Regions from separate parts of the Variovorax sp. P1_G12 genome, predicted to be linked through region 2. Evidence: predicted binding sites of a transcription regulator. Region 2 holds the regulator's gene; each other region holds the start of a gene.

Region 1 (9,429 bases), on a different contig from region 2:
GGATGCCGTAGGCCTTGAGCACGGTCTTGGCTTCCTGCTCGCCCAGCCATTCGCGGTTTTCCGCCAGCGCCGTGTCGAGTTGCAGCTGCGCCCCCGCGACATCGGGCGTCGGCCTCTCGCTGGCGCTGGGCGCTTCCATCAGGGTGTCCTGGTTGCGCCGGTAGGTTTGCAACATCGCGAACGCGCGGACCGCTTCTTCCGGCGTCGGATAGTCGGGTACGCCGGCCTCTTCGAAGATCTGGCGCGCCTGCGCGACCGCGGCGTCCCCGAGCCAGGTGCTCATGACGCGCGGAACGGTCCGTCGCAGCAATGGAAGGCAAGCGCGGGCGATGTCGTCGCTGCGCACGATGGCGGTCGGTGCGTGCACGAAGAGCACGGCGCCGGTCGATTCGTCGGCCAGCAGGGAGGAGAGCGTGGCGGTGTAGCGCTCGACGGGCGCGTCGCCGATGATGTCGACCGGATTCGCGTGTGACCAATGGTCCGGCAGCATGGCGTTCAGCCGTTCCATCAGCGCCTCGCCGGGTTCGGCGAGCGCCACGCCGGCACGCGCTGCTGCGTCGGCGGCCATGACGCCGGCACCGCCGCCGTTGGTCATGATGGTGAGCGTTTCGCTGCGATTGCCGCGAAAGCGCGCCAGCGTCTCGGCGGCGATGAACAGATCCTGCAGCGTGTCGACCCGCAACATGCCCGCGCGCCGGATGGCGGCGTCATAGACGACGTCGGAGCCGGCCAGCGCGCCCGTGTGGCTGGCGGCGGCGCGTACGCCATGGCCCGCGCGCCCGGCCTTCACCACGATCACTGGCTTGTTGCGGGCCGCCGCGCGCGCGGCGGACATGAATTTGCGCGGCGATTCCACCGATTCGATGTAGAGCAGGATCGACCGGGTGCGGGCATCGTTGGCCAGGTGGTCGAGCAAGTCGCCGAAGTCGACATCGCAATGGTCGCCGAGCGACACGAGATGAGAGAGGCCGATCCTTCGGCTCTTGGCCCAGTCGAGCATGGCAGTGACCAATGCGCCGGATTGCGACACGAAGGCGATTTCGCCGGGTATCGCGTCGGTGTGGGCAAAGCTGGCGTTGAGTCCGATGTGTGGGCTCAGCAGGCCGATGCAATTGGGTCCCAGGATGCGCATCAGATACGGGCGCCCTGCGTCGAGGGCCGATTGCTTCTGCGCCGCGCTGAGTCCCGCCGTCATGACGATGACCGCGCGGGTGCCGATCGCCCCGAGTTCAGCCACCAATTGCGTGATCGTGTCCGCAGGCGTACACAGAAGGGCGAGGTCCGGCGCCGCCGGCAGGTGCGCCGCCTTTGCGAACACCGGGACACCATCCAGGAAGGTGTGTTTGGGATTCACGGCGTAGGCGGGACCGGCAAAGCTGCCCTCGCGCAGGTTGCGCCAGACGGTCGAGCCGACGCTGCCGGCCCGGTGGGAGGCGCCGAAGACGGCGACCGAAGTCGGCGAGAGCAGGCGGTCCAGGTGGCGAATGGTCATGAGAGCGCTTTCTGTGGGGACCCATCTTGCGGGCCGCGAGACGTCGCCGGTTTGATGAAGGTCAAGCGGTTCGGATCGCCGGACGACCCGCGTGCTCGCCGAAAACGGCAATGCCAGCCTGTCGGCGAAATCGGTCGGCGCGAACTCCAGTTCGAGATCCTCCGCCGTTTCGTGGCGGCCGATCCGCAGGGTGCTGATATCGACCACGCTGGCATTTCGGGCGGCGACAAGCGATGAAAAAGGAGCATCGGCTCAGCGCGACCGTGAATCCATACATGGTGCTTGCTCCCGGATGAATGCTTCAGGCGGACAGCGGCGACTCCAGTCGATTGTGTGGCCTCTGGATCGCGGTCGGGCTCAGTCTTGAACGACGAGGTCGTTCGTGACGGAGGTGACACCCGGCGCGGACCAGGCCGCGCCCTGCACGGCATTGAACTCGGCCCACGAATGGACCCGGCCCCGCAGGTTGACTTGCGACCCGGTCACCGTGATCTGGATCCGATCCGCTTCCCGATCGGCCTGCCGCGCCAGGGCATCGTGCAGCCGCTTCTCGACGTCCGACGGGACGACCTTTGGCGTGAGATTGAGCAGGTTGGAGACGCCGGTGACGCCCATCAGATTGCGCACTGCCTTTTCGGCGGCCTTTCGCTGGTATTCCCAATCGACCTCGCCGTTGAGGGTGACCCAGCCGCCCTCGACGAGGGGCTTGATCTTGCCCGCCGGCACCAGCGCGGACCACTCGAGGCCGCGCTCGACCGCCGCGGCGATGTCGGCGTCGGTGCGTTGATCGGAAGCGGGCAGCTTGACCGTGATCTCGATGGCGAGCGCCTTGACGCCTTTGACGCGCTGCGCCGCACGTTCGACGGCGTGCTTGATTGCGTAGCTGCCGACATGGCCGGTCAGCGTGACCACGCCGTCATTGGCGATCACCCCGACGCTGGAGGACTTGACCGCCGGGTCCCAGTCCAGTTCCGCCTGGACGTCGCTTCGGAGTTGTGCGTCGGATCTCATGGGATTCCTTTCGTGGAGTGAGGAGGCGAAGGAGCATCACTTTAGGAAGGCACTGCCGGGGCAGCCTTGCGCTGGATCAAGGCGCAGGCGGGACGGATTTCCGCCGGTCGGGGGCTCCGGGCGCGGGCGCCCAGGCAGGACGCTCCGTTCGCTCCGTGTCGACGATGACCAGATAGCGGCCGCCGTCGTCGACCGGCGTTTGCGTGGCCGGCAGCACCCAGATCGGCGAACCCTCGGCACGGGCGCGGAGATAGTCCGCGTCCAGCACACCGAAGTGGTCGAGCAGGCGGTTCAGGCTCGCCGGAATCCGGATGCAGCCCTTGGATTGCACGCTGCCGAGGCGGGGCTCCAGATAGCCGGGATCGGTGGCGTGCATCTGCAGCCGCATCGTGCTGATGCCGCCATGCCCCCACAGCCGCTCGGCCTGTTGCCACCCGAAATCGAACACCCGCATGCCGGCGAGGCCGTAGCCGCGGATGCCGTTTTCGTTGCGAGTTCCTTCGGCGCGGAAATCCGGGTTGGATGGCGTGTGTTCATAGACCCCCAACGGGGTCTGGAAGTGATCGAATTCGCCGCCGCGTCCGGTCGAAACGGGCGAAGCCCCGATCAATTCGAGAGACGTCCCGGCTACCAGCCAATAGATGAAAATCGCCTGCACGTTCGGGCTGCGGTCGACCAACGCCACGTACTGCGCCGGCACTGGATCGACACCGGCATGTTCGAGCGCTGCGACTGCAAGCAGGCCGTATCGCTGGCTCTCGTCGGCCGGGATGTCCAGCTGGCGGTCGACTTGATCGCTGTAGGCGGTGCGCAGTTCTGCGGGACCCGGCCGGGCGTGGCCGACGCAGGCCCCGCCCAGACCGAGCACAAGCGCAATCAACGAGGCGGCTATGCGGCGAAAAGAGGCGGACATCTTGAGGGTTCGACTCTGCGCCGAACTCGCCGTTCGCCGGTGGTAGGGTTCAGTGCGTTGCACTCGGACGCACGTCCGGCCATGACACTTCCAGCCCCATCACCGCTCGGGCGTAAAGGTAGTTGTTCAGGGCGCGTTCGCTCAGCGATCGAATGGTGAACAGGGCACGCAACATCGGAGTGGCAATACGGGAGATCTTGATGTGGCGCAAAGGCTGGAACAGAGTGCCGCGTCTAACATGAACCGTTGCATCCATCGTCCCATGAAAGGCCATCCATGAACGATATGACACTGACTTCTACTCTCGCGGAGGCGTCGCCGATTCGCGATGGCTACGCGACCTTGGCGCTGCACTGGCAAAGGGCGCTCGTCGACGGCTGCGTTCAGGCTCAGCGGAGTCAGTACCAGGTCCTCGCTGCCTGGGAGAAGGCGCTGGTGGCTGTCAACCAGGAACTCTGGGACCAGTGGGCGTGCCGCTTTGGTGGCGGTGTGCCGTTGGACGGCTAGCTGCTCGAAGCCGCGCTGAAGAATCTGTTGCTCGGCTCCGTGGCAGCCAAGGCCTTGGCGCGCTGCACTGTACCTTGCAGTGACGGGGCCAAGCCGTCCGTAGCGGACCCATCCGACCTGTCGTCAGCATCGTCCGTTCCGAACCGAACGAATCTCAGTGCTGAAGCCCCGCAATGGGACGCCGCAAAATCTACTCCGCGGTCTCTGATCTTCTGCCATGCGAGTTTTGCCGGACCAGCAGGACGGGTACCGGACTGGTTCGCACGACGAGGTCTGCGTCGCTGCCAAGGGCCATGCGGCTGAAGCCCCGCCGACCGTGCGTACCCATGACGATCAGGTCGCACGCGGAAGTCGTGGCCTCGTCCACCACCGTATTGGAGACTCGGCCTGCCGTGACCTCGCGCAGGACTGGATCGGCCTGCACACCGGAGTCGTTCGCCAGCTTCTGGGATTGAGAGAGAAGTTGCTGCCCATAGTCACGCAGTCTCTGCAGAGATGTGTCGAAGTTCGCGACACTGGACATCTCCATGAGCATTGGAAAGTCGTCGATGACATACAACAGGCGCAGCCGGGCTTTCTGGTCCGCAGCCAGGCGAATCGCTTCGCGAAGGCCTTGCTCGGCAGTCTCGCTGCCGTCGATGGGAACGAGGATGTGTTGATACATGGTTCTTCCTTGCCGGCCGTGACACGGATGCGCTCGCCACCGGCCGCCGTGACGAGTTCTTCGATACTTCGCCGTCCTCGCCGAGCGCCTGCTGGATGGTCTTCAATGGCTCGCGCAGCAGAAATCCGCGCTGGTGTTCAGTTTCAGTGTCTGCTCAGGCAGGACACAGCAGCTTGCGCTCGATCAAAAAACGGGCATGCCGGAGTCCTGGCACGGACCACGGTCGCCAGGCCTGCTGCCGCGCAGCGATCAACGTCTGCAGACGATCTCCGGCCAAAGTGCGCTCGCTGCGGCGTTGTAGTGCCAGACGATGTTCGTCACCTTGGCTTTTCCCTTGGCGGCACCGTCGACCTTTGCGTCCTCGGGGATCAAGATCGTCTGGCCGATCTCGGGGAGCGGACCGTTGTAAGGATGGTGGGATGTTCCCACCTGAAGCTCGGCCGATGCAGCAGAGCCGGAATGAATGGTGATTCTCATCTGTGCCTCAGTCGGGTTGGAAGGGCCAGTAGAAGGTGCCGTTCGTTGCCCCCTTGCCGACCCGAAACGTCTTGGCCTGGGAGACGCCCGCATAGGTGGCATATACGCGATAGACGCCGGGACTCAGGACCACATGGAACAGGGGGCCGCAGTCCGCAAAGGGGCCGTGTGGCATGCCCCGGCCCACAGGCTCGATCATCACGCCGACCCCCGCGACATAGGCGCCGGTGCCGACCTCGGCGAACGTCAGGCGCAAGTTGTAGAGATCGCGCGCGACCCGCATGTCCGACTGGCCTTGCTCGCCGATGCCGCCGGTGGCGTACGAGCCCGGCGCCAGCGTGGGCTGGGGCGCCGGACGGGCGAGCACAGTACCGCCCTGAAACGCGAACGATATCAGTGCGACGAGCAACAACCTGCGCATCGGTAGAGATATGAAATGCTTCATGGAGCGAACGCTAAAGCGAACGGCGCGGCCGAGCGTTGATCGCGCGCAAGCCAGGCATCGGCCGTCTGCGGCGGTTGCCGACATCGTCCGTCATTGCGCTGCATCAAGGTGTGGGACTGGTCGATGCGCGATGCTGGGCCTTCGTCGTCGTCGTGGCCGCTGGCGGGACTGGATGACGACGGCCAAGGGCTTCATACACGAACCCGCCGCAAGGGCGCGGGGTAACTTGAGACCGGGGGAGACATACTGGGCTTTTTCATCCACGGACAGAGCTCGATGCCTTTGATCGCCTTACTGCTCGGCGCCATCCTGGTTCTGGCGACCCTGGTCGACGCCTTCGAAGTGGTGCTGCTGCCGCGTCCGGTGCGCCGGCAGGTACGGCTGAACCGCTATTTCTTCAAATGCACCTGGCATGTCTGGGCTCGATGCGCGGGCCTTTGGCCCATCGGCAGTCGGCGCGAGGACTTTATCGGCGTCTACGGGCCGCTGTCGATGGTCATGCTCTTCGCCCTGTGGGGCGGGAGCCTGATCGTGGGATTCGGACTGGTGCATTGGGCGCTGCAGCGCCTGGTACCCAACGCCGGCTCCGACGCGCTGGTCGACCTGATCATCATCAGCGGCGACGCCTTCTTCACACTCGGGTATGGCGACAATGTGCCGCACCATTGGCTGGCGCGGCTGCTGGTGATCCTCGAAGCCGGTATCGGCTTCGGTTTCATCGCACTGACCATCGGCTACTTGCCGGTGCTCTATCAGCACTTCACTCGCCGCGATCTCCAACTCATTGAATTCTCCGCGCGCGCCGGCTCGCCGCCGACGGCTGCCGCCCTGCTGGGCTGGCATGTGCATGACAGCCCAGAGGCGCTCGAACGCTGGCTGAGGGACTGGGAGATCTGGGCGAGCGATCTGATCGAGAGCCAGGCCGTGTATCCGATGCTGGCGTACTACCGCTCGCAACACGAGGGCCATTCCTGGCTGGGCTCGCTGGCGGTGGTGCTGGATGTTTGTACGTTGCTCATTGGGGGCGCTGACGACGCGCGGCGTCACCAGGCCACCGCCACCTTCTCGGCCTTGAGGCGCGTCCTCGATGAAGCCAGTGAGTCGCTGCGCGTGGCACCGGCGCGGCAGGTGTCGGTCCGCCGGATGGACGCCGAGGCGCTGCGGCATCTCACGTCGACGATCCGTCGGATCCTGCCGAACTGGCGTGACGACGAGGCCAGTCTGCGGGCCATCGGCCAGTTGCGACGTACCTACGAGCCCCGACTGGAAAGTCTGGCCACGTACCTGCTGCTGGACGTGCCGGACTGGATCGACCCCGCAGCGACAGGGGCCGAGCGCTTCGGTCGCGATGCGGTCGTCCGGCAACTCACTGAGGGGCGCCCGGACTGATATCGATATCACGGTGGTGGCTGGGGTCCCGTACGCGAGAGACCTCTGTCCTGGCGTTCGGAGGCGGGTCCGTCGCCATGCGGGGCGCTGCCAGCAGAGAAAAGGCCGTTGGATACGGCCTTTTCTCTGCTGACTATCCGGCTGGGTCGCCGCCCATCGTCGTTGGAAGTCGGGCGCCGGCAATGGCTGAAACGACACCCACCGCGCTGGCCCGAAGCAACTCCTGGCGCAAGGCCGCTTCCAGCAGACCGCGCGCCGTGTCCGGCCGGTCGTGGTCGTACTCTTCGTCCAACTCGCAGTGCAGGTAGTAGTCGACCCGGGCCATGAGCCGTTCGACTGAAGCTGCGAGGTCTGTTTCGTTCATCTTCCGCTCCTCCGAACCCGACTTGCCTCCGGAACAACTCCTGCAGAAGTCAACTGCCTGAGTTTGGTCATTATGTCTCCAGCTCGGCGGAATCCTCTGCGCCGATTATCGTGCTCGGCCAACAACCTGACGCGTTGGGCAGGTATTGAATTCTTTAGTGCTAGTTTCCTAGCGCAGCCGAAAGCGATTCCAGGTACTGGCCAGTCGGGAGGGTGGGGGCGGTGGCGCCACGGCCTGCGCACTTCCGGGTGGCGGCAGTTGGTGTCGCAGGCTGTGCGCCACCTGCACGCAATCCTTGATGTGCAGTTCGCCCAGGGAGCGCAGCGCCGCGTAGCTCAGCGTGGCGGAAACCACCTGGCCTGCGATAGGCACGAATTTGGCGGCCTGGCTGGCGGTCAGCTTGACCCCCGCATGGCGCGCCAGCGCGACCAGCAAGTCACGCGTGACTAGGCGTCCCACCAGCAGCGCGCCGACCGTCGCGGCCGCTTTCCGGATGGTTTCGCGCTCGTTCGGCGCCATGCGCTCGACCTGGGTCACCGACAGGCCGAACTCGGCGCTGATCTGCGGCACCACGCGCGCCAGCAGGGCCGCGTCGGCGGCCCAGTCGATGCCGGGCAGCGGCACGACGCCCACCATGGCAGCCATCATGGCCTTGCGCCCGAGCAGGCGGCGACTGCGCCGAATGGCCGCAATCAGCTGTGGATCACCTTGAGCGAGTTCGATGGCGGAGGGCATGCCGCCTGCATTATCAGGCGGCGAGCGCCTCGAGCTGGTCCGACAGGGCCAGCCAGCGCTCTTCGAGCCGGGCGATCTCGTCGCCGAGCGTCTTCAGCCGCTTGCCGGCTTCGGCGATCTCCGGCGCCGGCAGGGGTTGCGCGAGGCGCTGCTCCAGCGCCGTCTTTTCGCTGCTCGCCGCGGCCAGGCGCTGGTCGATCTGGGCCAGTTCGCGCTTGAGCGGCTTGGCTTGCTCGCTGCGCTGCTGGCGCTCCTGCGCATCCTGCTTGCGCTGGTTCTTGCCGGAGGCGACCTCGGTGGCGGCCTTCTCGACCTTCGCCGCCGGCGCAACCGCCTCGACCTTGGGGGCCGCCGGTGCCGCCGCGTCGCGATTGGCCACCTTGGCTTCCTCGCGCAGGCGTTTGGCTTCGTCGAGGAGGTAGCGCTGGTAGTCGTCGAGGTCGCCATCGAAGTCGGTGATGACGCCGCGGCCGACCAGCCAGAATTCGTCGCAGACCGAGCGCAGCAGCGCACGGTCGTGGCTCACCAGCATCAGCGTGCCTTCGAACTCGTTGAGCGCCACGGCCAGCGCCTCGCGGGTGGCGAGGTCCAGGTGGTTGGTGGGCTCGTCGAGCAGCAGCAGGTTGGGCCGCTGCCAGACCATCATGGCCAGCACCAGTCGCGCCTTCTCGCCGCCGCTCATGGTGCCGACGGCCTGCTTGACCATGTCGCCGCTGAAGTTGAAGCTGCCGAGGAAACCGCGCAGGTCCTGCTCGCCGGTGCGCTCCTTGACGTTCGAGCCGAGTTCGCGCGCCATCCGCACCATGTGCTCGAGCGGGTTGTCCTGCGGCCGCAGCACGTCGAGTTCCTGTTGCGCGAAGTAGCCGATATTGAGCCCCTTGCCCTCGGTCACGGTGCCCGCGAGCGCGCCCATCTCGCGTGCGATGGTCTTGACCAGCGTCGACTTGCCCTGGCCGTTGGCGCCAAGGATGCCGATGCGCTGGCCGGCCAGCACCGAGCGGTTGACGCCGCGCAGGATGGTCTTCGGCGCCTCGCCTTCGACCTGGTAGCCGAAGCTCGCGTCGCTGATCGACAGCATCGGATTGGGGATGTTGCCCGGCTCCTTGAATTCGAAAGTGAAGTCGGCCTCGGCCAGCAGCGGCGCGACCTTTTCCATGCGCTCGAGCGCCTTGACCCGGCTTTGCGCCTGCTTGGCCTTGCTGGCCTTGGCCTTGAAGCGGTCGATGAACTTCTGCAGATGGGCGATCTTGTCCTGCTGCTTGGCGAAGGCCGACTGCTGCAGTTCCATCTGCTGCGCACGCAGGGTCTCGAAGGCGCTGTAGTTGCCGCCATAACGCGTGAGCTTGGCCTTTTCGATGTGCAGCGTGACGTCGGTCACGGCGTCCAGGAATTCCCGGTCGTGGCTGATCACGATCATGGTGCCGGCGTACTT
Region 2 (9,429 bases):
AGGGGCCCAGTGAGCCTGACGCCATGACCGATCGCATGCCCGCGCCGAAGCAGGCCCCTCGCACGGTGATTCCGATCGTGGCGGCCGAGAAGAGCGTCGGCCTCTACGCGGCACACGAGAAGATCTATGCGCGCAGCGTCAGCGGCTACTTCGCGCGCTGGCGCTGGGCGCTGGTGTTCGCGACGCAGCTCGTGTTCTACGGACTGCCCTGGCTCGAGTGGGGCCAGCGCCAGGCGGTGCTGTTCGACCTCGGCGCGCGGCGCTTCTTCATCTTCGGCCTGGTGCTCTATCCGCAGGACCTGATCTACCTCACGGGCCTGCTGGTGATCTCGGCCCTGTCGCTGTTCCTGTTCACCGCGGTGGCGGGCCGGCTGTGGTGCGGCTATGCCTGCCCGCAGACGGTCTACACCGAGATCTTCATGTGGGTCGAAGAGAAGATCGAAGGCAGCCGCATCGCGCGCATGCGCCTGGATCGCGGCGGCATGTCGGCCGAGAAGCTGGTCAAGAAGTGGTTCAAGCACGTGGTCTGGATCTCCATCGGCCTGTGGACCGGCTTTACCTTCGTCGGCTACTTCACGCCGATCCGCGAGCTGGGGATGTCGTTCCTGCACACGACGATGGGTTCCTGGGAAATCTTCTGGGTGCTGTTCTACGGCTTCGCGACCTACGGCAACGCCGGCTTCATGCGCGAGCAGGTGTGCAAGTACATGTGCCCCTATGCGCGCTTCCAGAGCGCGATGTTCGATCGCGACACGCTGATCGTGAGCTATGACGCCGCGCGCGGCGAGCCTCGCGGCGTGCCGGCGAAAGGGCGCGCATCGACCGCGGCGCCGCTGGGCCACTGCATCGACTGCCATCTGTGCGTGCAGGTCTGTCCGACCGGCATCGACATCCGCGAAGGCCTCCAGTACGAGTGCATCGGTTGCGGCCTCTGCGTGGATGCCTGCAACATCGTGATGGACAAGATGGACACGCCGCGCGGCCTGATCCGCTACGCCACGCAGAACGGCATGGCTGGCCGCTGGACGCCGCGGCAGGTGCTGCGGCGCGTGCTGCGGCCGCGGGTGCTGATCTACACCGGGGTGCTGGCGGCGCTGTGCATCGGCCTGCTCGCCAGCCTGGTGACGCGCACGCCGCTGAAGGTCGACGTGGTGCGCGACCGCGCGTCGCTGGCCCGCATCGTCGAAGGCGGCCAGCTCGAGAACGTCTACCGCCTGCAGATCATGAATGCCACCGAACAGGTGCAGCGCTACCGGATCGCCGCGGGCGGCCTCGAGGGGCTGAAGGTGTCCTCGGAGCCCGTGGTCGAGGTCGCGCCGGCGGAGTCGCGCTGGGTCGCGGTCCGGTTGCAGCTACCCTATGGGGCGGCAGCGGCGGGTTCGCACAAGGTGCATTTCGACGTCCGCGCCGAAAGCGGCAACGCCAGTGTCTCGGAGCCCGCGGTGTTCCTGGTACCGCGCTGATCAACCCAAGGACCAAGATGACGCACGACAACGACGCGATGAAACCCTGCCCTCCGTGGTACCGCTTCCCCCTGGTGTGGATGGTGATCGGCGGGCCGGGCGTGGTGGTGGTCGCGAGCTTCTTCACCCTGTGGCTGGCGATCTCCACGCCCGACCCGGTGGTGGACCAGGACTACTACCGCAAGGGCGTGGAGATCAACCGCACCCTGGCCGACAAGAAGCTGATGCCGGCCGTGGCCGGGCGCAACCACGCGGCGACACCGGGCAGCGCCGTGCCGCTGCCGAAGGAGTGAGTGCATGCAGACGCGCCGCTGGATGTGGATTCTCTGGCCGGCCTTCCTCCTGGCCTGCGCGCTCGAGGTGCTGGTGTTCGCCCTGGTCGACCCGGGCGACCTGAACTGGCGCGGCGAGGCGCTCGGTGCTTCGCGCCAGGCCGTCTACACGGTCGGTTTTTTCGTCTTCTGGCTGCTGGCCATGGGGGCGGGCGCACTGACCCTGCTGCTGACCCTGCCGGCGCGCGAGATCAACAGCCCGGCGGATTGACGATGCGGCGCAGCGCCTCGGGATCGACGATGCGCACGTTGCGTTGCTCGACCTCGACCATGCCGTCGGCCGCGAACTTCGACAGGGTCCGGCTCACGGTCTCGAGCTTGAGCCCGAGGTAGCTGCCGATTTCCTCGCGGGTCATGCGAAGCACCAGCTCGGAACGCGAGAAGCCGCGCGCGTGCAGGCGCTGGACCAGGTTCAGCAGGAAGGCGGCGAGCCGCTCTTCGGCCCGCATGCTGCCCAGCAGCAGCATCACGCCGTGTTCGCGCACGATCTCGCGGCTCATGATCTGGTGCACGTGGCGCTGCAGCGCGGTGATCTCGCGCGACAGCTCCTCGATGCGTTCGAAAGGCATCACGCAGACCTCGGAGTCCTCCAGCGCCACGGCGTCGCAGGTGTGCTGGTCGTTGACGATGCCGTCGAGCCCGATGATCTCTCCCGCCATCTGGAAGCCCGTGACCTGGTCGCGGCCGTCCTCGCTGGTGACGCGGGTCTTGAACACCCCGGTGCGGATCGCATAGAGCGAGGTGAAGGCCTCGCCGTTGCGAAACAGCGTCTCGCGCCGCTTGATCTTGCGCCGCGTCGCGACGATGTCGTCGATGCGCTGCAGCTCGCCCGGATTCAGGCCCACCGGCATGCAGAGCTCGCGCAGATTGCAGTTGGAACAGGCGACCTTGATATTTTCGGGTTTCATTGATGCAGTCGAGGTCATGGAGGGATTGTCCGACGGGGAGTGGGGTGGATGCTTGATGCAGGTCAATGATTGCAGATCGTGACGGCGGCATAGTGACACACCACAGCCCTTGCCGCCGCCCGCGATGCACCCCCCCTCCGCTCCCGTCCTCACGCCGGCCCTGGCGCCGCCGTCCACCGTACTGCGCCGTTTCGACTGCGCCGGCCCGCGCTACACGTCCTATCCCACGGCCGATCGCTTCGTCGACGCCTTCACGGCGGACGACTACGCGCAGGCCCTCGAGCAGCGCGGCGGGGCCGGCGCGAGCGCGCGGGCGCTGTCGCTGTACGTGCACATCCCGTTCTGCGAATCGCTCTGCTACTACTGCGCCTGCAACAAGATCGTGACCCGGCACAAGAGCAAGGGGCGCGAGTACCTGGACTACCTGTCCCGCGAGATTTCGCTGCAGGTGGAGAAGCTCGGCCGCGGCGCGGTCGTCCGCCAGCTGCACCTGGGCGGCGGCACGCCGACCTTCCTCGACGATGCCGGCCTGCGGGAACTCATGGCCATGCTTCGCGGCGCCTTCACGCTGTCGCCGGACGGGGAGCATTCGATCGAGATCGACCCGCGCACCGTCGACCGCGAGCGCCTCGTGACGCTGGCCGAACTGGGCTTCAACCGGCTGAGCTTCGGCGTCCAGGACTTCGACCCGGAAGTGCAGAAGGCGGTGCACCGGATCCAGCCCGCCCGGCAGGTGTTCGACCTGATGGCGGTGGCCCGCGGGCTGGGCTTCGATTCGGTCAACGTCGACCTGATCTACGGACTGCCGCGCCAGAGCCCCGCGTCCTTCGACCGCACGCTGGAGCAGGTCTGCGCGCTCCGGCCGGACCGGATCGCGCTCTATGCCTACGCCCACCTGCCCGAGCGCTTCAAGGCCCAGCGCCGCATCGCGACCGAAGCCCTGCCCGATGCCGGCGCCAAGGTCGAGATGCTGTCGCGCTCGATCGCCGCGCTCACCGCCGCGGGCTATGTCTACATCGGGATGGACCATTTCGCGCTGCCTGGCGATGCGCTGGCGGTCGCCCGGCGGCAGGGCCGGCTGCATCGCAACTTCCAGGGCTACAGCACGCAGCCGGACTGCGACCTGGTGGCCCTGGGCGTGTCGGCGATCGGCCGCATCGGCGCCACCTACAGCCAGAACGCGAAGACGCTCGAGGAATACTACGACCTCCTCGACCAGGGCCGCCTGCCGGTGGTGCGCGGCCTGGCGCTGACGCGCGACGACGTGCTGCGGCGCGCCGTGATCATGGCGATCATGTGCCAGGGACGGGTGGACTTCGAGGCTGTCGGCGCGGCCCACCTGATCGACTTCGAGCACCTCTTCGCGGCCGAACTGGCCGCGCTCGAACCGCTCGCGGCGCAGGGCCTGGTGACCCTGGGCGACCGCTCCATCGAGGTCACGCCCCTGGGCTGGTTCTTCGTGCGCGCGATCGCCATGGTGTTCGACCGCTACCTGCAGGCCGACCGCAATCGAACGCGCTTCTCGCGCATCGTCTGACATGAGAAGCCCCCACGCGCATCGCTTCGCGTATCGCTGCCCCCCAAGGGGGTGCTCAGCGCCCTTCGGGCGGCCGGGCGGACACTGAGCCATGCAGGCTGCGCTGGCCGCCACCGCGCTTGTGATGGGGCTGGCCGGCGGGCCGCACTGCGTCGCGATGTGCGGCGCCGCGTGTGCGGGGGTGATCCGCATCGTGCGCGCGCCCGCCGGCGGCGTCGCCGCGCTGGCGCCGGCGGGCCGCTCGCTGCCGGCCGGCGCGCTGTTCCACGCCGGGCGCGTGGCGGGCTACGCGGCGGCCGGGGCCGTGGCGGCCGCCACGGTGCAAGGCCTGGCGCTGGCGAGCGAACAGGTGGCCGCACTGCGCCCCGCTTGGATCCTGCTGCACGTGGTCGTGCTCGCCTGGGGCGTGCTGCTCGCGGCCTCGGGCCGGCAGCCGCTGTGGGCCCACCGCATCGGACGCTGGGCCTCGGCTCGCCTGCAGCCCATGACCCGCAGCGCCTTCGGGGTGCTGGCCACCGGGGCGCTCTGGGTCGCGATGCCCTGCGGCCTGCTGTATTCGGCGTTGATGCTGGCGGCCTTGAGCAACGGCGTGCTCGAGGGCGCGGCCGTGATGGCGCTGTTCGCCTCGGGCAGCGCGCTTTCGCTGCTGCTGGCGCCGTGGCTGTGGCGCCGCCTGCGCTCGGGTGCGGGCGTGGTGTCGCAGCAATGGGGCACGCGCCTGGCCGGCGCGCTGCTGGCCGCGGTCGCGTTGCAGGCGCTCTGGATGGATCTTGCGCACCAGATCGAGATCTGGTGCGCATGAATGTGGCCCCCACGCTCCCCCACTGCGTGTGGGTCGCTGCCCCCCGAGGGGGCCGCAGGCCGGCTTGGGGCGGCCCGGCGCCGGCCTGAATGGCCCCCACGCTCCCCCACTGCGTGTGAGTCGCTGCCCCCCGAGGGGGAGGTCGCAGGCCGCCCGTCTGCGCGAAGCGCGGACTTCGCCGCGCCAGCGGCCCGGCGCCGGCCTGGGCCCGCACGCCGGACATCCGACGCAAGCTTGATCCCAGTCAATCCGCGCCGCGCGGGTCTGGCCGAGACTGGAGGCCTTCCCATCTGGAGACCTCATCATGTTCAAGCGAATCCTGGTCGCGACCGACGGCTCGCCCCTTTCGGAGAAGGCGGTCGAGACCGCCATCGGCCTGGCCCGGCAGCATGGCGCCGAGCTGGTCGCCTTCACTGTGGCCCGCAGGCAACCCAAGAGCTACATGGAGGGCACGACGGTCCTTGAGGCGACCGAGAGCGAAAGCATCGAGAAGAAGCGCTTCGAACATGCCCAGGCCATGGTCGACGCGATCGGCGAGCGCGCGGGCGCGAGCGGCGTGCGCTGCGAAGCGCTCGTGGCCCATTCCAGCCAGGTTGCCGAATCGATCATCGCGGCCGCGCAGAAGCATGAGAGCGACCTGATCGTCATGGCCTCGCATGGCCGCCGGGGCATCGGACGCCTGCTGCTGGGCAGCGAGACCCAGCATGTGCTCACGCATTCCGCCTTGCCGGTGCTGGTGCTCCGATAGCGCCGCATGAGGGAAGAAGTCAACCAGGCGGATGCGGCCGCCATGGCCGATGCGTTGCGGGCGCTTGCCGCCGGATCGGGCCTGAGAAGCTGGCAACTGGCCGGCCGTGAGCTGTTGCCGGTGGTGCAGGGCGGGATGGGGGTCGGCGTCTCGGCCGGCGGCCTGGCCGGCACGGTCGCCGGCCTCGGCGGCATCGGCACCGTGTCGTCGGTCGACCTGCGGCGCCTGCACCCGGACCTGTGGGCGCAGACCTCGCACCTCGAGGCCGAGCCCGATGCCGGCCAGCGCATCGACGCCGCCAACCTCGAGGCGCTGGGCCGCGAGATCGCGCGGGCGCGCCGGCTCGCCGGCGGACGCGGCCTGATCGCCGTCAACGTGATGAAAGCCCTGACGGCCTATGAGTCGCAGGTGCGGCACGCGCTGGCTTGCGGGGCCGATGCGCTGGTGGTCGGCGCCGGCCTCCCGCTGGACCTGCCGGACCTGGCGCGAGAGCACCCGCAGGTCGCGCTGATCCCGATCCTGTCGGACGCGCGCGGCGTCCAGCTGGTCGTGCGCAAGTGGGAGAAGAAGGGGCGCCTGCCCGATGCCATCGTGATCGAGCATCCGCGCCTTGCGGGCGGCCATCTCGGCGCCGCCAAGGTGGGCGACCTGAACGACCCGCGCTTCGAATTCGATGTCGTGCTGCCGCAGGTGCAGGCCTTCTTCAAGACCGCGGGCATCGAAGGCCGCATTCCGCTCATCGCCGCTGGCGGCGTCGAGAGCCTCGACGACATCCGCCGGCTGCAGTCGCTCGGCGCCTCGGCGGTCCAGCTCGGCACCGCCTTCGCGGTCACCGCCGAATGCGATGCCGACCTGGCGTTCAAGCGCGTGCTCGCCGACGCCAGGCCCGAGGACCTGGTCGAATTCACCAGCGTGGCGGGCCTGCCTGCGCGCGCCGTGCGCACGCCCTGGCTGGCCAAGTACCTGCGGCTCGAGCCGCGGCTGATGGCCAAGGCGCACCGCGAGACCGAGTGCACCATGCGCTTCGACTGCCTGGCCCATTGCGGCCTGCGCGACGCCACGCCGGGCTGGGGCAAGTTCTGCATCGACAAGATGCTGGGCCACGCGCTCGCGGGACACACCGAGCAGGGGCTCTTCTTCCGCGGTGCGGGCCGGTTGCCCTTCGGCGACCAGATCCGGCCGGTGCGGGACCTGATGCGATGGCTTCTGGGCGGGCTGCTGCCCGCCGCCGAGCCCGGCACGCCTTGCGCGGCGGCGGCCTGATTCCGTTCTGGCGCGGGGCCTTCAACGGCCTGCTGCTCGGCCTCAACACGCTGGTGGGTGTCGCCCTCATGCTGCCGCTCGCCGCCGTCAAGCTGGCCGTGCCGGCAGCCCCGGTGCGCACGGCGTGCGACCGGGCGCTGAACGCGCTGGCCACGGGCTGGGTCGCGCTCAACAACCGCTGGATCGCGGCTGCCTGCCCGGCACCGTGGACCTTGCACGGCCTCGACGGGCTGAAGCCGGGTGGCTGGTACCTGGTGTCCTGCAATCACCAGAGCTGGGTCGATATCCTGGTGCTGCAGCGGGTCTTCCACGGCCGCATTCCCTTCCTCAAGTTCTTCCTGAAGCGCGAGCTCATCTGGGTGCCGGTGATCGGCCTGGCCTGGTGGGCGCTCGATTTCCCGTTCATGAAGCGCGGCCGAGGCCGGGGCGCGCGGCGTGGCGACCTTGCGGCCACCCGCAAGGCCTGCGAGAAATTCAGGCGCATTCCCACGGCGGTCATCAATTTCATCGAGGGCACGCGCTTCACGGCGGCCAAGCATGCCGGCCAGAACAGCCGCTACCGGCACCTGCTCGAACCGAAGATCGGCGGCCTCGGCGTGGCGCTGGAGACCATGGGCGAGCAGTTCGAATCGATGCTCGACGTCACCATCGTCTACCCCCAGGGGCCGCCCAGCTTCTGGACGCTGCTGTCCGGCCGGCTGGAGGCGGTGACCGTCGACGTGCGGCGGCGCGAGATTCCGCCGGCGCTGCTCGAAGCCGATGCCCTGGGCGACAAGGCGCATCGGCAGCGCCTGCGCCAATGGACCGAAGGGCAGTGGGCGGAGAAGGATCGGCTCATCGCCGCATTGTTGAAGGAGCAGATGCATGTCGCTGGACCCTGAAGTCCTGATCGTCGGCGCGGGCCCGACCGGCCTGGCCATGGCCATCGCGCTGGCCGATGCCGGCTTCGCTGCGACCGTGCTCGACCAGCAGTCGCGCGACGCGCTGGCCGCACCCGCGGAGGACGGCCGCGAGATCGCGCTGACGCATTCCAGCGTCGAGACCTTGCGTGCACTGGGCCTCTGGCAGCGGCTGCGGCCCGAGGAGATCGGGCGCATCCGCGAGGCCCGGGTGACCGATGGCGGCGGGCATGACGCCGCCCTGCATTTCAAGGCCCGCGACCCGCTCGGCTGGATCGTCCCCAACCATGCGCTGCGACGCGTCAGCTTCGAGGCCGCGACCGAACGGCCCGGACTGAATCTGCGCACCCGGTCGCGGCTGCTGCGCGTCATCACCTCGGCCGCGCAGGTCGAGCTGGAGCTCGAGCACGGCGAGGCGGCGCTGCCGGAGTCATTGCACGGGCAACTCCTCATCGCTGCCGACAGCCGCTTCTCGTGGGCCCGCCGCCAGCTCGGCATCGCTGCCGACATGCAGGACCTCGGCCGCACCATGATCGTCTGCCGGATGCGCCACACGCTGCCGCACCGCGACGTGGCCCATGAGTGCTTCGGCTACGAGCGCACGCTGGCCATCCTGCCGCTGGCCGGCGACATCTGCTCCGCGGTGCTGACCACCGACACTGCGGCCGCGGCGCGGCTGATGGACTTGCCCGGCGGCGAATTCGCTGCGCTTGTCGAGGCGCAGTTCGGTGGCCGGCTGGGCTCTATGAGCCTGCTCGGCGATCGCTATCCCTATCCGCTGGTCACGGCCTTCGCGCGCCGATTCAGCGCCACGCGCAGCGCGCTGATCGGCGACGCCGCGGTCGGCATGCATCCGGTCACGGCGCATGGCTACAACCTCGGGTTGCAGAGCGTCGCAACGCTGGCCCACGCGCTGTGCGATGCGCGCGCGGCCGGGCTGGACATCGGCGACGCCGGCGTGCTGGCCGGCTACGGCCGCAAGCACCGTCGCGATGCCGCCGTGATGTACCACGGCACCAACGCCGTGGCGAAGCTCTTTGCGAACGACGGCGCGCCGCAGCGGCTGGCGCGCCAGCTGATCCTGCGCGGCGCGCAGCACCTGCCGCCGCTGAAGGCCGCGATCACGGCACGGCTCACCGGACGTGGCGGGCTCCGGCTGCCGACGCTCAACGGCGCAGCAGTTCGTCGCTGATGATGATCTTGCGGACCTCCGTGGTGCCGGCGCCGATTTCGAGCAGCTTGATGGCGCGATAGAGCCGGTTGACTTCGGATTCCCAGATGTAGCCCGTGCCGCCGTGGATCTGCATCGCCTCGTTGAGCACCTTGTTCATGGTCTCCGAGGCAAACATCACGGAGGCGGCGGTGATCATGTGGATGTCGCCGCGCCCGCCGCCGCCGATCTCGAGATCGTTGGCCGCGCGCAGCGCCTGGTAGGTGAAGACGCGCATCGATTCGATCCACACGTACATGTCGGCCA
Region 3 (9,429 bases), on a different contig from region 2:
TCCACGGCTACGCGAGCCTGCAGCCCGGGCCGCGGCTGATGGTGCTGGGCGGCGTGCACGGCAACGAGACCTGTGGCACCGCCGGCATCGAGCGCATCGCGGCCGAGCTGGACGCCGGTTCGCTGGCGCTGCTGCGCGGCCAGCTCACCCTGGTGCCGGTCGCGAATCCGCTGGCGCGGCGGCGGCTGCGCCGTGAGGGCGAGCGCAACCTCAACCGCCTGTTCCGGCCGACCGCGCCGGGCGCCGAGCCGGCCGACTACGAGGCCCGCATCACCGACCTGCTGTGCCCGCTGCTCGATCGCCACGAGGTGCTGCTCGACCTGCATTCCTTCCAGAGCGAGGGCGAGGCCTTCGCGATGATCGGGCCGCGCGACAACCAGGGCGCGCTCGAGCCTTTCTCGCGCGCCTTCGAGGAAGGGCAGCTGGCGTTGCACCTGGGTACGCCGCGCGTGGTCGAGGGCTGGCTCGACATCTATGCCGCCGGGCTCGCGCAGCGCGCCGGCGGACGGCCGGCCGACGAGGCGGCGCTGGCCTTCGGCTGGGGCACCAACGAATACATGCGCAGCCGCGGCGGCTACGGCGTCACGCTCGAATGCGGCCAGCACGAGGACCCGGCCGCGCCCGAGGTGGCGCATGCGGCGATCCTCGCCACGCTGCGGCTGCTGGGCATGCTGGCCCCCGATCCGCAGCGGCCGCCGCCTTCGCGGCCGTCGCTGCTGCGCCTCGTCAGCGTGACCGATCGGCTGCATGCGGACGACCGCTTCGTTCGCGAATGGGCCACCTTCGATCCGGTGGCGCGCGGCGAGCCGATCGGCGTGCGCGCGGATGGCAGCCTGCTGCGCGCCGAGCGCGACGGCGTCGTCGTGTTCCCGAACGCCGAGGCGCTGCCGGACACCGAATGGTTCTATTTCGCGGTGGAGAGCGAGCGCGACCTGACGCGCAAGCCCTGATCAGCTTCGCTTGGTCGCGATCAGCGGGCGCACGTCTGGTGCGTCGAGCCGCGGCCGGTCGGCCTCGACTTCGGCCAGCGCGGTCACTTCCTGCATGGTCGCCAGGCTGCGCAGCGTGAGCGCCTGATAGGTGCGCGTGCCCTCGAGCTTCCAGGCCACCTCCTGGTCGCTGAGCTCGCGCAACACCTTGGCGGGCACGCCGGCGGCGAGCGAGCGGGCCGGGATCTTCCTGCCGGCCGGCACGAAGGCGCAGGCCGCGACGATGGCCGCCTCGCCGATCTCGGCCTCGTCCATCACCACCGCGTTCATCCCCACCAGCGCATCGCGCCGCACCACGCAGCTGTGCAGCACCGCGCCGTGGCCGATGTGGCCGTTCTCCCCGACCACCGTGTCCTGGGCCGGGAAGCCGTGCAGCACGCAGGTGTCCTGCACGTTCGAGCCGCGCTCGAGCACGATGCGGCCGAAGTCGCCGCGCAGCACGGCGCAGGGCCCGACATAGCAGTCCGGTCCGACGATCACGTCGCCGATCAGCACCGCGGTCGGGTGGACGAAGGCGCTCGGGTCGACGACCGGCACCACCCCTTCGATGGAATAACAAGGCAAGGCGATCTCCGTTGGTGTTGGATGGAAACGAGGCTAAGGGTTATCCCTTGGCGATTTTGACTTGCATCAAGCCTTGGTCGATCCTATGATTAACCGACCGGTCAGTCAACGATACCTTTGACGCCGGTCAAGACCCCCGCCCCACGCCAAGACTCAAGACTGGAGACACAGCTTGTCCGATTCACTCGTGCTTGCCGCGCAGCAGGGCCCGGTCCTGACGCTGACGCTGAACCGTCCTGCCGCCCTCAACAGCTTCACCGAAGCCATGCACCAGGCACTGCGCCAGGCGCTCGATGCCGCGGCGGCCAACGCCGAAGTGCGTTGCGTGGTGCTCACGGGTGCCGGCCGCGGCTTCTGTGCCGGGCAGGATCTGGCCGATCCGATGGTCGCGCCCTCGGCGCCCGGCGAGCCGCCCAAGGACCTGGGGCGCACGATCGAGCTGCTCTACAAGCCGCTGGTGCAGCGGCTGCGCTCGATGCCGGTGCCGGTGATCGCCGCGGTCAACGGCGTGGCGGCCGGCGCGGGCGCCAACCTGGCGCTGAATTGCGACTTCGTGCTGGCCGGGCAATCGGCCAGCTTCATCCAGGCCTTCGCCAAGATCGGCCTCGTGCCCGACACCGGCGGCACCTGGCTGCTGCCGCGCATCGTGGGCCGCGCGCGCGCGCTGGGCCTGGCGATGCTGGGCGACAAGCTGCCCGCGGCCGAGGCCGAGCGCATCGGCCTGATCTGGAAGTGCGTCGATGACACGGCGCTGGCCGACGAGACCTCCAAGCTGGCGCAGCGCCTGGCGGCGATGCCCGTGAAGGCGCTGGCCGAGACGCGCGCCGCGATCGACGGTGCACAGCACCTCACGCTCGACCAGGCCCTCGACGCCGAGGCCCGGGTGCAGGCGCAGCTCGGGAGCGCCCACGACTACCTCGAAGGCGTCACTGCCTTCGGCGCCAAGCGCGCCCCTCTCTTCACCGATCGCTGAACAGAACCCACATGTCGAACATTGCCACCGAACCGACGCCCCAGGAAACCGCCGAGCTCGTGCGCGAGCGCATGTACGCCAACGACCGCGCGGTCCAGGGCCTGGGCATGGACGTGACCGAAGTCGCGCCGGGACAGGCCACGGTCACGATGACCGTGCGCGGCCACATGCTCAACGGCCACGCCACCTGCCATGGCGGCTTCCTCGCGGCGCTGGCCGACACCGCCTTCGCCTACGCTTGCAATTCCTACAACGAGCTCACCGTGGCCTCGGGCTTCTCGATCGACCTGGTGGCGCCGGCGCGCGAGGGCGACCTGCTGACCGCGCGCAGCTTCGAGCTGTCGAAGGCCGGCCGGACCGGCGTCTACGACAGCGAGATCACCAACCAGCGCGGTGAGCGTATCGCGATGTTCCGCGGCCGCTCCTACACCATCAAGGGCAAGCCGGCGGTCGCCGCCTGAGCCCGCCGAGGAGACACGAATGCCTGTCAAGCAACCCGCACCCGGCGACCTGGACGCCATCGAGACCGCCAGCCGCGACCAGATCGAGGCCCTGCAGCTGCAGCGCCTGCGCTGGACCCTGCAGCACGCCTACGACCACGTGCCGCACTACCGCCAGGCCTTCGACGCCAAGGGCGTGCACCCGGCCGACCTCAAGCAACTGAGCGACCTGGCGAAGTTCCCGTTCACGGCCAAGAAGGACCTGCGCGACAACTACCCCTTCGGCATGTTCGCGGTGCCGCGCCAGCAGGTGGCGCGCATTCATGCGTCCTCGGGCACCACCGGCAAGCCGACGGTGGTGGGCTACACCCGGCAGGACATCGACCACTGGGCCGACCTGGTGGCGCGCTCGATCCGCGCCGCCGGCGGACGGCGCGGCGACATCGTGCACGTGGCCTATGGCTACGGCCTCTTCACCGGCGGCCTCGGCGCCCACTATGGCGCCGAGCGCGCGGGCTGCACCGTGATCCCGATGTCGGGCGGACAGACCGAGAAGCAGGTGCAATTGATCCAGGATTTCCGGCCCGACATCATCATGGTCACGCCGAGCTACATGCAGGTGATCATCGAGGAGTTCGTGCGCCAGGGCATGGATCCGCGCGAGAGCTCGCTGACCGTCGGCATCTTCGGCGCCGAGCCCTGGACCGAAGCCATGCGGCACGAGATCGAGGGCAAGGCCGGCATCGACGCGGTCGACATCTACGGCCTCTCGGAAGTGATGGGCCCGGGCGTGGCCAGCGAATGCGTCGAGACCAAGGACGGCCCGGTGATCTGGGAAGACCATTTCTATCCCGAGATCGTCGACCCCGAAACCGGCGAGGTGCTGCCCGACGGTTCGGAGGGCGAGCTGGTCTTCACCTCGCTCACCAAGGAGGCGCTGCCGATCATCCGCTACCGCACGCGCGACCTCACGCGACTCTTGCCGCCGACCGCGCGCTCGTTCCGCCGCATGGGCAAGATCGTCGGCCGCTCCGACGACATGCTGATCATCCGCGGCGTCAACGTGTTCCCGACGCAGATCGAGGAGATCGTGCTGCAGCACGCCAAGCTCTCGGGCCAGTACCTCATCAGCGTCAGCCGCGACGGCCTGCTCGACACCGTGGAGGTGCAGTGCGAGTTGCAGCCGCTGGCGGCGGCTTCCACCGACGAGGCCGAGGTGCGCGAGATCACGCAGTGGCTGCAGCAGCGGATCAAGACCCTCGTGGGCATCACGACCCGGGTGAACGTGCTCAGGCCCGACGCCATCGAACGCACGCTGACCGGCAAGGCCCGGCGCGTGATCGATCAGCGGCCGCGCTGAGGGCGAACTCCCTTCCGGCCAAGTCAACCCACCGATCGAACCCTGTGAACCTCAAGACCCTCAGCGCCCTCTGCGTCGCACTCGCGCTGGCCGGCTGCGCCACGACGCCGCCGCCGTCCACCGGCACGGCCTCCGTCAAGCGCGACACCTACGGCGTGCCGCACGTGTATGCCGACGACGTGCGCGGCCTGTTCTACGGCTACGGCTACGTGGTCGCGGAAGACCGGCTGTTCCAGATGGAGATGGCGCGCCGTGCGGTGCTGGGCACCGTGTCCGAGGTGATGGGGCCGGCCTATGTGGCGCTCGACAAGGGCAGCCGCTCCAATTTCACCCCGGCGTCGATCCAGGCCCAGATGGCCAGGCTCTCCGCCGACGACAAGGCCATCTTCGACGGCTATGCGGCGGGCTTCAATGCGCGGGTCAACGAAGTGCTCGCGAACCGGGACACGCTGCTGCCCAAGCAATTCATCGACGCCGGCTTCGTGCCGAAGAACGACTGGACCGGTTACGACGTGGCGATGATCTGGGTCGGCACGATGGCCAACCGCTATTCGAACGCAAGCAGCGAGATCGCCAATCTCCGCTTGCTGGAGGTGCTCAAGAAGGCGCGTGGCGATACGGTCGGCCGACAGCTGTTCGACCAGATCCGCTGGGTAGAGGACCCGCTGGCGCCGACCACCGTGCCGCGTACCAGCGGCCGCTCGCAGGCCGCCGCGCTGCCCGCCGTCAGCGGAGGCAGCGATCCGCTGGCGCGGCTTGGCCCGGTCTCGCCCGAACTGCTGGTCGCCCGCAGCGATACCGACGCGGCGCGGCGCGGCGTCGCCCAACCCTGGGAGCGCCCGATCGCGAGCAACCTCTGGATCGCGGGCCCGGCGAAAACCAGCGACGGCAGCACGGTGCTGATCAACGGTCCGCAGTTCAACTGGTTCAATCCGGCCTATGTCTTCGCCATCGGCCTGCATGGGGCCGGCTACGACGTGACCGGCAACACGCCGTTTGCGCATCCTGTCGTGCTCTTCGGCACCAACGGCAAGATCGCCTGGGGCGCCACCGCGGGCCCGCTGGATGTCAACGACATGTACCAGGAGAAGCTCAACCCGGCGAACCCGCACGAATACGTCTTCAATGGCGCGATGCGCCCGATGAGCCGGCGCACCGAAGTCATCAAGGTCAAGGGCCAGGCCGACCAGAGCGTCGACGTGTACGCCACGGTGCACGGCATCGTCACCGACTTCGACCTCCCGAACCACACGGCCTACGCGATGAAGCGGAGCTGGGACGGCTACGAACTCGAGTCCCTGCTGGGCTGGATCCACTCCATGCAAGCCAGGAACTGGGACGAGTGGCTGGCCCAGGCGTCGCGCGTCGCGATCACCATCAACTGGTACTACGCCGACGCCGGCGGCAACATCGGCTATGTCTCGCCTGGCCGCCTGCCGATCCGGCCGGCGACACAGGACCTGCGCCTGCCGGCACTCGGCGATGGCACGATGGAGTGGCTGGGCATCCGGCCCTTCAGCGAGGATCCGAAGGTGTTCAATCCGGCGCAGGGCTTCGTTGCCAACTGGAACAACCAGTCGGCACCCGGCGCGGTCAGCGACGGCGGCAACTATGGCGCGGCAGACCGCGTCAACGAAATCACCGCCCGGCTCGAGGCCAAGCCCAGGCACACGCCCGACGAGCTGTGGGCGCTGACCCGCGCCACCGCCTACGCCGACACCAACGCGCGCTACTTCGTCCCCTTCATCGTCGAGGCCACCAAGGGCCTGCCGGCCGCCGACCCGGCGCGGCGCGGCGCACAGATCCTGGCGGGCTGGAACAAGCTGAATGACGACCCGTCCGAGCAGGGCGTCTACCAGAGCCCGGCCACCACGCTCATGATGACCTGGCTGCCCATCATCTACAGGAAGGTGCTGCAGGACGACCTTCCGCCCGAGGTGTTCGCGGCCTATGCGAACGGCGGCTACGCAGGCGCGACCCAGGTCGCCAGCATCCGCCCCGGCAACGGTTCGAAGCTGCTCTACAACGCATTGCTCGGCGCGAAGGCCGGGGTGCCGCAGACCTACGACTTCTTCAATGGCGAAGACAAGAACGCGGTCATCCGGGCCACGCTGGCGCAAGCCATGTCGGAGCTGACGGCCCGTTTCGGGACCGACACCGCCAAATGGCTGACGCCGGTCACGAAGCACGTCTTCCTGACCAGCAACTTCATCGGCGCGCCGCAGGCCGGCGCCGATGAGCTTCTGACGTTGCCGAGCTTCATGAACCGCGGCACGCAGAACGACAAGGTGGTGTTCGCGGCCGGCGCCGTTTCGATGTGCACGGCGGCGCCACCCGGCCAGAGCGGCTTCGTCGCGCCCGACGGCCGCAAGGCAGCGCACTACAGCGACCAGATGGTGCTGTTCAAGGATTTTGGCTGCAAGAGCGAATGGCTGACGCCGGCAGCCGTCGACCGGAATCTCGAGTCCAGCAAACAGCTGAAATACTGAAGTTTCTGAGCCCTTCAAGGAGATCAAGATGTACACGCAAGCCATGGATACGATGGGCAAGGAGCCCGGCGACGGCAAGAAGGCCGTGCGTTCCACCGAGGAACTGCAGCTCGAACAGCGCTTCGACGCCCGCATCGACGAAGGCGGCTTCATCGAGGCCAAGGACTGGATGCCCGAGCACTACCGCAAGACGCTGGTGCGCCAGATCAGCCAGCACGCGCATTCCGAGATCGTCGGCATGCTGCCCGAAGGCAACTGGATCACGCGCGCGCCCACGCTCAAGCGCAAGGCGATCCTGCTGGCCAAGGTGCAGGACGAGGCCGGCCACGGCCTCTACCTGTATTCGGCCGCCGAGACGCTCGGGACCTCGCGCGACCAGATGGTCGATGCGCTGCACTCGGGCCGCGCCAAGTACAGCTCGATCTTCAACTACCCCACGCTGACCTGGGCCGACATGGGCACGATCGGCTGGCTGGTCGACGGCGCCGCGATCATGAACCAGGTGCCGATCTGCCGCTGCTCGTACGCGCCGTATGCGCGCGCCATGATCCGCATCTGCCGCGAAGAGAGCTTCCACCAGCGCCAGGGCTTCGAGGCGCTGCTGACCATGATGCAGCAGGGCACCGAGGCGCAGAAGGCGATGGTGCAGGACGCGGTCAACCGCTGGTGGTGGCCCTCGATCATGATGTTCGGTCCGCCGGACGACCAGTCGCCGAACTCGGCGCAGTCGATGCGCTGGGGCATCAAGCGCTTCACCAACGACGATCTTCGCGCCAAGTTCATCGACGCGGCGATCGAGCAGGCCAAGGTGCTCGGCGTGACGCTGCCCGACCCCGACCTGAAGTGGAACGAGGAGCGCCAGCACCATGACCACGGAGCGATCGACTGGAGCGAGTTCTGGCGTGTCATCGGCGGCGACGGCCCCTGCAACCGCGAGCGCCTCGGCGCCCGCGTGAAGGCCTGGGAAGACGGCGCCTGGGTGCGCGACGCCGCGCTCGCCCATGCCGCCAAGCGGGCGCAGCCGACACCGCTCGCGGCCTGAGACGCGCCGCCTACCGAAAACGAATCAAGGAACGACTCCATGACGAACCCCACACCCGCCTCCGCCGCCGAATGGCCCCTCTGGGAGGTCTTCGTGCGCAGCCGCTCGGGCCTCGACCACAAGCACTGCGGCAGCCTGCACGCGGCTGACCCGAAGATGGCGATCCAGATGGCGCGCGACGTCTACACGCGGCGCCAGGAAGGCACCAGCGTCTGGGTGGTGCGCTCCGACCAGATCGTCGCCAGCGACCCGGCCGACAAGGACATGTACTTCGATCCGATGGAAGACAAGGTCTACCGCCACCCGACCTTCTACAAGCTCCCGGGTTCCGTGGACCACATGTGAAATGAAGAGACTCCCCCGAAGCGCCTGCGGCGCCTCCCCCTCAAGGGGGCGATACCAGCGGCCTGGCAAAGCCAGTTCCGCGGTATCCCTGGCTCTGGGCCGCGCCGGTTTCTTGTGCAAGGCGCGCTGCGCCAGGGACTACTGAAATGCAAGCCTCCATCGCCATCGAATCCACGCCGGCCGTGCAGTACCTGCTGCGCCTCGGCGACACCTGCCTGATCCTCGGCCAGCGGATCTCCGAGTGGTCCGGCCACGCGCCGATCCTCGAGGAGGACATCGCCATGTCGAACATGGCGCTCGACCTGATCGGCCAGGCCCGTGCCGTGCTGACGCACGCGGGCCGCATCGAGGGACGGGGCCACGACGAGGACCAGCTGGCCTTCCTGCGCGACGAGAAGGACTACCTCAACCTCACGCTGGTCGAGCTGCCGCACGGCGACTTCGCCTTCACGGTGCTGCGCAACGCGATGGTCGCGACGCTGATGAAGCTGCTGTGGGAGCGGCTGCGCGACTCCGGCGACGCCGAACTCGCGGGCATCGCCGGCAAGGCGGTCAAGGAGGCGCGCTACCACCAGCAGCATGCGGCCGACTGGGTGGTGCGCCTGGGCGACGGCACTGAGGAATCGCGCCGGCGCATCGAGCGCGCGCTCGAAGACCTCTGGCGCTATGTGCCCGAGATGTTCGAGTCGGACGCGGTCGACGAAGCCGCAGCCTCTGAAGGGCTGGGCCCGCGCTGGTCGGAGTTGCAGGCGCCGTGGCTGGCCGAGATGCGCACGATCCTCGGCGAAGCGGCACTGGCCGAACCCAAGGAAGCGGCCTTCCGCAGCACCGGCAAGCGCGGCGTGCACAGCGAGCACATGGGATACATCCTGGCGGAAATGCAGCACCTGCAGCGCACTTTCCCCGGAGGCGTGTGGTGACTTCGCCCGTCGCAGCCGACACCCGCCGCGCGCAGGCGTGGGACGTGCTCGGCACCGTGCTCGACCCCGAGGTGCCGGCGCTGTCGGTGCGCGACCTGGGCATCGTGCGCGACGTGATCGCGCACGGCGATGCGCTCGAGGTCGTGCTGACGCCCACCTATTCGGGTTGCCCGGCGACCGAGGTGATCGAGCACGACGTGCTGGCGGCGATCGACAAGGCCGGCCTTGGCCCGGCCTACGTCACGCTGCAGCGCGCACCGGCCTGGACCACCGACTGGATCAGCGCCGAGGGCAAGCGCAAGCTGAC

What was found. The regulator FNR, encoded in region 2, switches genes on or off when oxygen is low (the NO sensors DNR and NnrR bind a similar motif). The targets are predictions, from matches to a motif close to TTGATNNNNATCAA.
Region 1: a site for FNR is predicted at 5,603-5,616, ahead of AC1D2O_RS00485 (potassium channel family protein). Genes of this name have one in related genera too.
Region 3: a site for FNR is predicted at 1,610-1,623, ahead of AC1D2O_RS26520 (phenylacetic acid degradation protein PaaY). Genes of this name have one in related genera too.

Annotation. Positions count from the first base shown of each region.
Region 1 is NZ_JBFUBW010000001.1:97,236-106,664, reverse strand. Features, by position in the region: gene AC1D2O_RS00525 (bifunctional acetate--CoA ligase family protein/GNAT family N-acetyltransferase) at 1-1,492, opposite strand, end outside; gene AC1D2O_RS00520 (hypothetical protein) at 1,544-1,729, shown strand; gene AC1D2O_RS00515 (BON domain-containing protein) at 1,850-2,503, opposite strand; gene AC1D2O_RS00510 (L,D-transpeptidase) at 2,580-3,416, opposite strand; gene AC1D2O_RS00505 (hypothetical protein) at 3,693-3,923, shown strand; gene AC1D2O_RS00500 (universal stress protein) at 4,114-4,587, opposite strand; gene AC1D2O_RS00495 (hypothetical protein) at 4,837-5,064, opposite strand; gene AC1D2O_RS00490 (hypothetical protein) at 5,072-5,485, opposite strand; gene AC1D2O_RS00485 (potassium channel family protein) at 5,786-6,898, shown strand; gene AC1D2O_RS00480 (hypothetical protein) at 7,032-7,262, opposite strand; gene AC1D2O_RS00475 (hypothetical protein) at 7,431-7,997, opposite strand; gene AC1D2O_RS00470 (ABC-F family ATP-binding cassette domain-containing protein) at 8,011-9,429, opposite strand, start outside.
Region 2 is NZ_JBFUBW010000015.1:123,576-133,004, forward strand. Features, by position in the region: gene ccoP (cytochrome-c oxidase, cbb3-type subunit III) at 1-13, shown strand, start outside; gene ccoG (cytochrome c oxidase accessory protein CcoG) at 24-1,463, shown strand; gene AC1D2O_RS18810 (FixH family protein) at 1,481-1,756, shown strand; gene AC1D2O_RS18815 (hypothetical protein) at 1,761-2,006, shown strand; gene fnr (fumarate/nitrate reduction transcriptional regulator Fnr) at 1,987-2,703, opposite strand; gene hemN (oxygen-independent coproporphyrinogen III oxidase) at 2,828-4,240, shown strand; gene AC1D2O_RS18830 (sulfite exporter TauE/SafE family protein) at 4,332-5,042, shown strand; gene AC1D2O_RS18835 (universal stress protein) at 5,347-5,790, shown strand; gene AC1D2O_RS18840 (NAD(P)H-dependent flavin oxidoreductase) at 5,797-7,053, shown strand; gene AC1D2O_RS18845 (acyltransferase) at 7,035-7,934, shown strand; gene ubiM (5-demethoxyubiquinol-8 5-hydroxylase UbiM) at 7,918-9,144, shown strand; gene AC1D2O_RS18855 (acyl-CoA dehydrogenase family protein) at 9,119-9,429, opposite strand, start outside.
Region 3 is NZ_JBFUBW010000027.1:14,094-23,522, reverse strand. Features, by position in the region: gene AC1D2O_RS26525 (M14 family metallopeptidase) at 1-950, shown strand, start outside; gene AC1D2O_RS26520 (phenylacetic acid degradation protein PaaY) at 951-1,553, opposite strand; gene AC1D2O_RS26515 (enoyl-CoA hydratase-related protein) at 1,726-2,526, shown strand; gene paaI (hydroxyphenylacetyl-CoA thioesterase PaaI) at 2,538-2,987, shown strand; gene paaK (phenylacetate--CoA ligase PaaK) at 3,007-4,326, shown strand; gene AC1D2O_RS26500 (penicillin acylase family protein) at 4,371-6,815, shown strand; gene paaA (1,2-phenylacetyl-CoA epoxidase subunit PaaA) at 6,844-7,857, shown strand; gene paaB (1,2-phenylacetyl-CoA epoxidase subunit PaaB) at 7,897-8,202, shown strand; gene paaC (1,2-phenylacetyl-CoA epoxidase subunit PaaC) at 8,349-9,122, shown strand; gene paaD (1,2-phenylacetyl-CoA epoxidase subunit PaaD) at 9,116-9,429, shown strand, end outside.